Regions from separate parts of the Salmonella sp. HY31 genome, predicted to be linked through region 1. Evidence: predicted binding sites of a transcription regulator. Region 1 holds the regulator's gene; the other holds the start of a gene.
The links. Region 1 encodes sigma-54, which starts transcription at its own class of promoters, with help from an activator protein. Its sites were predicted from a motif close to GTTGGCACANNTTTCGCTNT; they were not measured.
Positions count from the first base shown of each region.

Region 2: hydN (electron transport protein HydN) is a predicted target of sigma-54. The motif match lies at 1,824-1,843, and genes of this name have one in related genera.

Region 1 is NZ_CP170479.1:4,442,034-4,446,237, reverse strand. Features, by position in the region: gene rapZ (RNase adapter RapZ) at 1-447, opposite strand, end outside; gene ptsN (PTS IIA-like nitrogen regulatory protein PtsN) at 493-984, opposite strand; gene hpf (ribosome hibernation promoting factor) at 1,102-1,389, opposite strand; gene rpoN (RNA polymerase factor sigma-54) at 1,412-2,845, opposite strand; gene lptB (LPS export ABC transporter ATP-binding protein) at 2,893-3,618, opposite strand; gene lptA (lipopolysaccharide ABC transporter substrate-binding protein LptA) at 3,625-4,179, opposite strand; gene lptC (LPS export ABC transporter periplasmic protein LptC) at 4,148-4,204, opposite strand, start outside.
Region 2 is NZ_CP170479.1:3,840,166-3,844,369, forward strand. Features, by position in the region: gene hypF (carbamoyltransferase HypF) at 1-1,097, opposite strand, end outside; gene hydN (electron transport protein HydN) at 1,243-1,788, opposite strand; gene hycI (hydrogenase maturation peptidase HycI) at 1,981-2,451, opposite strand; gene ACE15A_RS18315 (formate hydrogenlyase maturation HycH family protein) at 2,444-2,854, opposite strand; gene hycG (formate hydrogenlyase subunit HycG) at 2,851-3,618, opposite strand; gene hycF (formate hydrogenlyase subunit HycF) at 3,618-4,160, opposite strand; gene hycE (formate hydrogenlyase subunit HycE) at 4,170-4,204, opposite strand, start outside.

The sequences.
Region 1 (4,204 bases):
ACGCAGCATCTCCGCCAGCTCATGAACGGACATTTCCGAAGTGTCGACGATTAGATCCGCACGAGAACGTAATGGCTCCAGCAGGTCGCTCTCTTTATCGATCGCACTCTCTAAAGAAAGGTTTTTGCTGGAAAGCGGATGCAGACGTCGCGTGTCGCTGTAGCGGCGAATCAAGGTATTGCGGTCGGCGTCAAGAAACAGCAATTGCGGCGAGAAAGCGTCAGGCAGATTATTCATCGCCTGTTCAAAAATCTCAGGTGATTCAGGCATATTGCGCACATCAATGCTGACGGCGGCGGAAATCTGGCGATCGGCCAGTGTTCGCGCCAGATCGGGCAACAGCACGACGGGAAGGTTATCCACGCAGTAAAAACCCATATCTTCCAGCGCGCGTAGAGCGACAGATTTACCTGATCCGGAACGCCCGCTGACGATCATCAGTACCATGTACCGTTTCTCCTCACAACGACAGAAAGAAATGCCATTGAGTTGTTATGCCTCATTCTGCTCACCTTCGGTGTCAGTAATGATTTGATACAGCTCTTCATCATTCAGCGCCGCGCGCAGGCGGCGGCAGATCGTTTTATCCGCCAGACGTTTCGCGACCAGCGACAGCGTATGCAGATGCGTTTTAGTCTGATCGGCGGGCACCAGCAGGGCGAAGAGGAGATCGACCGGCTGGTTATCGATGGCATCGAACGCGATAGGCGTTTCGAGCTGAACGAACACGCCGACGGCGCGTAAGGTATCTTCTTCCAGTTTCCCGTGCGGGATGGCGATACCATTACCAATACCGGTACTGCCCATTTTTTCGCGTGTCAGAATGGCTTCAAACACGACCTGAGGAGGTAAACTGAGCTGTTTTGCCGCCAGTTCGCTGATGATTTCCAGCGCGCGTTTCTTACTCTGACAATGAACGCCGCTACGCGTACACTCCTGGTTAAGTACACTGCTCAGTTGTAGAGTCGTATCGTTATTTATCATAATTTCACCTAAGAACCTGTCCTGTCAGGTTGATGGCCAGGTTCGGAGCGCTAACTGTACAAATGGCCCGTTGTGTCACACAACAGGCCGTCCTGCACTGGCTAACTGCCCGGACAATTAGTGTTGTTTCAGTTTATCTTTATGCCTGGTTAACTGCCTTGCCAGTTTATCAATCAAGCCGTCAATGGCGGCATACATATCCTGGCCTTCCGCGCTGGCGTGAATTTCGCCGCCGTTAACGTGTAGCGTCGCATCCGAGATGTGCGTGACCTTCTCCACTTTCAACACCACGTATACCTGATTAATCCGCTCAAAATACTGTTCAAGTTTGGCGAATTTCGTCGTCACAAATTCACGCAGGGCTTCAGTAATTTCGACGTTATGTCCGGTGATATTGAGCTGCATAGTGTCTTCCTTATCGGTTGGGTCAAACCAGCTGTTTGCGTTGGTTTGACGGCGGAATGGATAAAGACTCTCGGTACTTCGCAACAGTGCGGCGCGCCACCATGATACCCTGTTCTGACAGCAGAGAGGTTAACTTGCTGTCGCTCAGCGGTTTCGCGGGGTTTTCCGCCGCAATTAACTTCTTCACCAGCGCGCGAATCGCGGTGGAAGAGGCTTCGCCTCCGCCTTCGGTATTGACGTGGCTGGAAAAGAAATATTTGAGTTCAAAAATACCGCGCGGGCTGTGCAGATACTTCTGCGTGGTCACGCGGGATATGGTGGATTCGTGCATCTCGACGGCCTGGGCGATATCCGCCAGTACCATCGGTTTCATATATTCTTCGCCCTGTTCAAAAAAGGCTTGCTGTTGCTCGACGATGCAGCGACTGACACGCAGCAGCGTGTCGTTGCGGCTTTCAAGGCTTTTTATCAGCCACTTCGCATCCTGTAAATTACTGCGGATGAACTGGCTGTCGGTATCGTTGCGCGCGCTGTTGCACATGGCGGCATAGTGCTGGTTAATCTGTAAACGGGGAATACTGTCGCTATTAAGCTCCACCGTCCAGCGGCCGTTATGCTTGCGTACCAGCACATCCGGGATAACGTACTCCGGCTCGCCGGTCTGGATCGACTGACCGGGTCTGGGATCGAGCGACTGAATCAGGTTTACCGCCTCTTTCAGTACCTCTTCTTTCAGTCGGGTAACGCGCATCAACGTGCGGAAATCGTGGTTGGCCAGCAGATCAAGGTGATCGCAGATAATGAGCCGCGCCTCTTCCAGCCACGGCGTGGATTTGTCGAATTGTGAAAGCTGGATCAGCAGACAGTCGCGAAGATCTTTCGCCGCAACGCCCACCGGATCAAAACGCTGAATACGCTTCAGGACGGCTTCGACTTCATCAAGATCTACCTCTTCATCGCCCATGCTTTCGCGAATTTCATCCAGGGATACGGTGAGATAACCGGTATCATCTACCGCATCGACAATGGATGTCGCAATGGCGCGATCGGTGTCCGAGAAGGGCGTTAGCTCAACCTGCCACATCAGATAATCCTGCAACGACTGCGTCGTTTCGCCCTGATAGACGGGCAGTTCATCATCGATATAATCGCCGCTGGGGCCGGATGGCGTCCCGGCGGTGTAAATTTCATCCCAACTGGCGTCAAGCGGCAGCTCTTCCGGCATCTCTTTCTGTTCGAGCGCATCTGCGGTATCGAGAGGATCGTCATCCTGAGGTTGCTGAGTGTCGATTTCGTCATGAAGATCGGTTTGCTCAAGCAGCGGGTTATTTTCCAGCGCTTGCTGGAGTTCCTGCTGAAGTTCCAGCGTAGACAACTGCAACAGACGGATGGCCTGTTGTAGCTGAGGCGTCATCGCCAGTTGTTGGCTAAGCCTGAGTTGCAAACCTTGCTTCATATTCAGAGTCGTTTTCTCCCGCTAGAGCAGCATAGCCCTCTACCCTATCAGAGTCTGAAGTCTTCCCCAAGATATACACGCTTAACGTGTTCGTCTTGCAGGATTTCTGTCGGCGTACCGTGGGCGATAAGGTGGCCCTGGCTTACGATATAGGCGCGTTCACAGACTGCCAGCGTCTCACGGACATTATGGTCGGTGATCAGCACCCCGAGCCCGCTATCGCGCAGATGTTCGATAATGCGTTTGATGTCGATAACGGAAATCGGGTCAACGCCGGCAAAGGGTTCATCCAGCAGGATAAATTTGGGATTAGCGGCCAACGCGCGGGCAATTTCTACACGACGGCGTTCACCACCGGACAGCGCCTGTCCCATGCTGTCGCGCAGATGCTCAATATGAAACTCTTCCATCAGCTCGTTGGCGCGGTCTTCTCGCTGTTCTGCGGTCAAATCGTCACGAATTTGCAGTACCGCCATCAGGTTATCAAATACGCTGAGACGGCGGAAAATAGAGGCTTCCTGCGGCAAATAGCCGATACCGCGGCGCGCGCGCGCGTGCAGCGGCAGCAGACTGATATCTTCATCATCAATGATGATATTGCCCGCGTCACGCGGCACGATACCGACGACCATATAAAAGGTGGTGGTTTTACCTGCGCCGTTTGGACCGAGCAGACCGACAATCTCCCCGGAGTTAACGGTCAGACTGACATCTTCCACTACGCGACGGCCTTTATAGGCCTTCGCCAGATTCTTTGCAGTTAATGTTGCCATAACGAATTAGTTACTCTTCTTTTGCGCCGGAGTCTGGCCTTTGTTTTTGTCTTGCAACTGCGACGGCACCAGAACGGTGGTGACGCGTTTGCCTTTCTCGCTGAAGGCCTGCATTTTCTGCTCTTTCACCAAATAGGTGATTTTGTCGCCAGTAATGTTGCTGTCAAGCTGTTCCAGATAAGCGTTGCCGGTCAGCACCACAAAATCTTTTGCCAGTTCGTAATGCATATGTGAAGCGTGGCCTTTCACCGGTTTACCGTTGTCCTGCATCTGGTAGAAGGTGGCCGGATTGCCGTAACCGTCGATCACCTCTTTCCCTTGCTCGCCGCCAGGGCGGGTAACAACGACTTTATCGGCGTTGATCTTAATCGTGCCCTGGGTCATCACCACGTTGCCCGTAAAGGTCACGACGTTGCCTTGCATATCCAGCGACTGTTGATCCGAGTCAATATGAATAGGCTGCTCGGTATCGCCCGTGACGGCGAATGCCGGAATGCTGGCGGCCAGCAGCGAGCCGGCAAGCATAAGATTAAGGCTGAGTTTGTTTGTTTTGAATTTCATAAGAGGTTCTAACCTTTTCAATCAG
Region 2 (4,204 bases), 600 kb from region 1:
TCGCGCACGACAGAGTCGTCCATGCGCTGTACAATGTCGCGATTGTGCAACAAAAAACCATCGGCAATTTCGTGTAAATCGTCCAGCGCCTGTTCGTTGGTGATGGCGGGTGGTCTGCCGCTCAGGTTGCCGGATGTCATCACCAGCGGGTCATTGAGCTCCTGCAACAAAAGATGTTGCAATGGGTTGGCTGGCAACATCACGCCCACCTCAGTAAGCCCCGGCGCGATGCCCTCACACAGCAAAGGCACATATTGCTTATCCACCAGCACAATCGGGGCTGCGGGAGTAGCGAGCAAACGGCGCGCCGCCTCCGGCAACGCCTCTGCGTCCGGCAGCATAACGGCCAACGGTTTAGCCGGGCGGCGTTTGCGCGCCCGCAATTTCGCCACCGTCTCGTCATTACGCGCATTGCAAGCGAGATGAAAGCCGCCAATTCCCTTCACCGCCACGATACCACCAGCCTTAAGTATTGCTACCGCCGCCTGTAATGCCGCCTCTTTTTCCGCTCGTTCATGTTGGCTCCGCCACTCAAGCTGCGGCCCGCAGGCCGGACAGGCGACGGGCTGAGCATGGAAACGGCGATCATACGGATCGCGGTATTCGCTGTCGCATTCCGGACACAGGGGAAACGTCGCCATCACCGTAAATGGCCGGTCATAGGGCATAGCGCAAATAATGGTGAAGCGTGGTCCGCAGTGGGTGCAATTGATGAAGGGATAACGGTAGCGCCGCTCGCCAGGGGTATTCATCTCGGCAAGACATGCCGGGCAGGTCGCCGCATCCGGCACGATTTGCGTGTTCATCGAACCGCCTGCGCTCTGACGAATGGCGAAATCCGTTGGTGTGCGCTCCCATATCAACGACGCGTGTTCAACGCTGTCAATGCGCGCCAGCGGCGGACAATCCTGATAGAGCGCGGCAATAAATTGCGACGGCTCCTCCAGCAGCCGAACGACGACGCCGTCGCCGTCATTACACACGTCGCCGTGTAATCGCAACTGCTGCGCTAGCTGCCAGACAAAAGGACGAAAACCGACGCCCTGTACTTTGCCCCGAATGCGTAGCTGTACGCCGGAAGGCGTGTCTGTCACCATCTCATTTTCCCGCCATCATCGAACCCGGATGCCTGATGGTGCCGCGCTTATCAGGCCTACAATCGCACGAACCGTAGGCCGGATAAGGCATTGATGCCGCCATCCGGCAATGCTTTGTGGCGTATTCTACGCGCAATCGCAGAAATCAGAAAAGCAGAGATGCCGTTGAATCCAGCGCCGCACGACGGCGTTTTTCCGCGCTAAGCTGTTCAAGCTTATTACGGTCGACACAGATTAGGGCGTGCGTTGGACAGGCGTCCATACAGGCTGGACCGGCTTCACGATGGTGACACAGATCGCACTTGTTGGCTTCGGCTTTTTCGGCACGCACGTTCAGCCCCGCGCCGCTATTGCGAACCACCGGGCGCACCACCACTTCCATGGCGCCGTAAGGACATGCCACCACGCAGGTTTTACAACCAATGCAGCGTTCCTGCATCACATGAACAAAGCCTTTGTCGCGGCTGATGGCGCCATTCGGGCAGACGTTGGCGCACGGCGCATCTTCACACTGGCGACACAGCGTTGCCGTAGAGACGTTCACGCCTTTGATGACATGGATACGAGGTAAAAAGGTTTCAGGGGTCAGCGATGCGCAATCCTGATTATCCTGATGGGATACGACGCAGGCCACTTCACAGGTACGGCAACCAATGCACTTACTCGCGTCAGCAATGATGAAACGGTTCATCAAATTCTCCAGCAATAACAGATGATGTGCCGATGTATACACAAATCGTGCCAACATTTAACCATATGTTATATAATGGTATTTTATTTTAACCGGAGGGAAAAAGCATGTCATCGACACAAGTGACGATGACGGATGACAACCGTTCAGGGGATGAAAGAAATGCCGAATACCTCATTCGGCATCAAAAAGTTACGCCTCCGGCGCTTCCAGTCGCGCAAATCCGCCGTTTCCCTGCCACCCTTCCAGGCGCTGATAGATGGTGTTTACCGCGTCCTTAATCGGCTGGGTCATCGGATAATAAAACCCGACGATATCCGGCTGGATACCGAGAAAAATCACCTCGCCGACATCCTCTTTGAGCTGATCGACCAGATAGTTCAGCGGCATATTGTGGGTGGTCATCATAAACATTTCAGCGATATCATCCGGATCGATAATGCAGATCTCGCCCGGGTTAAGTCCCATGTCGGTGGCGTCGACAATCAACAGGCGGTCAGGACGCAGTTCGCGAATCGCCACAATGTCATTTTCCGGCGCGCTGCCGCCATCAATCACCACCCAATTACCCTTCGGCTGCGCCGAGCACATTTCAGCCAGTAACGGGCCTGCGCCGTCGTCGCCCATCATGCTATTGCCGACACAGAGTAAAACGTCAGTCACGAAGCCTCCTCACCATCAGGTAGATGGCGCTTTCCTGATGAATGTCATGCAGCATACTGAGCATCAGTTTACTCCATTCTTGCTGCTGCGGGGTCTGCGCGGCGCGCGCGTTATCAAACGCGCGCGCCAGCATCGACACATGGTTAAAATCGATAACGATCTCGCCATACTTCGGCACGCCTTCCATTTTACGCCGGGCATCGCTTCCCTCTTCAAGGGTGGCGATCCACGCCAGATAGTCGTTCCACGGGCAGGTGAGCGCAGCCTCCAGGCAATCGATGACCCCCAGGTGGTGGCCAATCGCCAGGCTGTAATAGACAACCTGCTGCGCCTCGGCGGGCGTCGCATCGTTCTCATCAATAAACTTACGGCTCAGTTGACTGAACACCACCTGTTCGCTCATCGGATACGTGCCTCTTCAACAACATGATTGAGATGGGTGACAATTTCGGTTAAACGCGGATCGTTTTCCGCTTCCAGCCAACGCGCCACCTGCTGCTCACCTTGTCCCAACTGTGTCAGGTAATCATCGGCGATCTGACGACCGTAGCGATAACCCGCCAGCCGACGCGCCGCGCGATCTACCTTCACGCGCAGCGGCTGCACCATATCCGGATGCAGAATTTCCGCCGCCTGGTCGTCCAGTTCCCCTGGCGCGCGCGCGTGGATTTTCTGCTCCAGCAGGCCAAGCGCCATCGCAAAGCCATACAGCGTCGCCGCAGGCGTTGGCGGGCAGCCTGGAATATACACATCCACCGGGACGATTTTATCCGTACCGCCCCAGACGCAGTACAGGTCATGGAAAATGCCGCCGCTGTTGCCGCAGGCGCCGTAAGAGATACAAATTTTCGGGTCCGGCGCCGACTGCCAGGCACGCAGCGCCGGAGAGCGCATGGCGCGGGTTACCGCGCCGGTAAACAGCAGAATATCGGCATGGCGCGGCGACGGTACCACTTTGATGCCGAAACGCTCGGCATCAAACAACGGCGAAAGCGTCGCAAAGATTTCGATTTCACAGCCGTTACAGCCACCGCAGTCCACGCGGTAAACGTATGCCGAACGCTTAATATTTTTCAGTAGAGACGCCTTCATGCTGGCGATGGATTCATCCACCGTCATCGGTACCGGAATGCCGTTGGCGTCACGCGGGCCTAATAAATTGCTCATTAGCTGACCTCTTTCATATGGCGAGTCAGTTCAATACGGTCGGACGGCACCAGGCATTTCTGACGCTTACAGTCCGGGCAAGTCTCAAAGCTTTCGCGGTAATGTTCCGCGCGGCTGTCGCCGTTGTGTTTGAGCAGCGCAATGGCGTAATCAATCTCTTTTTGCACGGCAAAAGGACGGTGACAAACGCGGCAGTGACACAGTGCAAAGCGGGACTGTTGCAGAAAATCCTCTTTCTTCCACACCGCCAGTTCATATTCCTGTGACAGTTTAATCGCCGCCGTCGGGCATACTTCCTCGCAGCGGGCGCAGAAAATACAACGCCCAAGGTTGAACTGCCAGGCCAGCTCATTGGTCGCAAGATCGGTTTCTACCGTCAGCGCGTTCGACGGGCAGGCATTAACGCAGGCGGCGCAGCCGATGCACTGCTGCGGGTTATGTTCCGGCTTGCCGCGGAAGTTTTTATCAACCGCAATCGGCTCCAGCGGATAAGACGAGGTCGCCGTGCCGGTTTTGATAACTTTTTTGATAAAGGTAAACATGGCGATTCCTTATTTCAGCGGCGAGTTTTTACGCTCAATGCTAT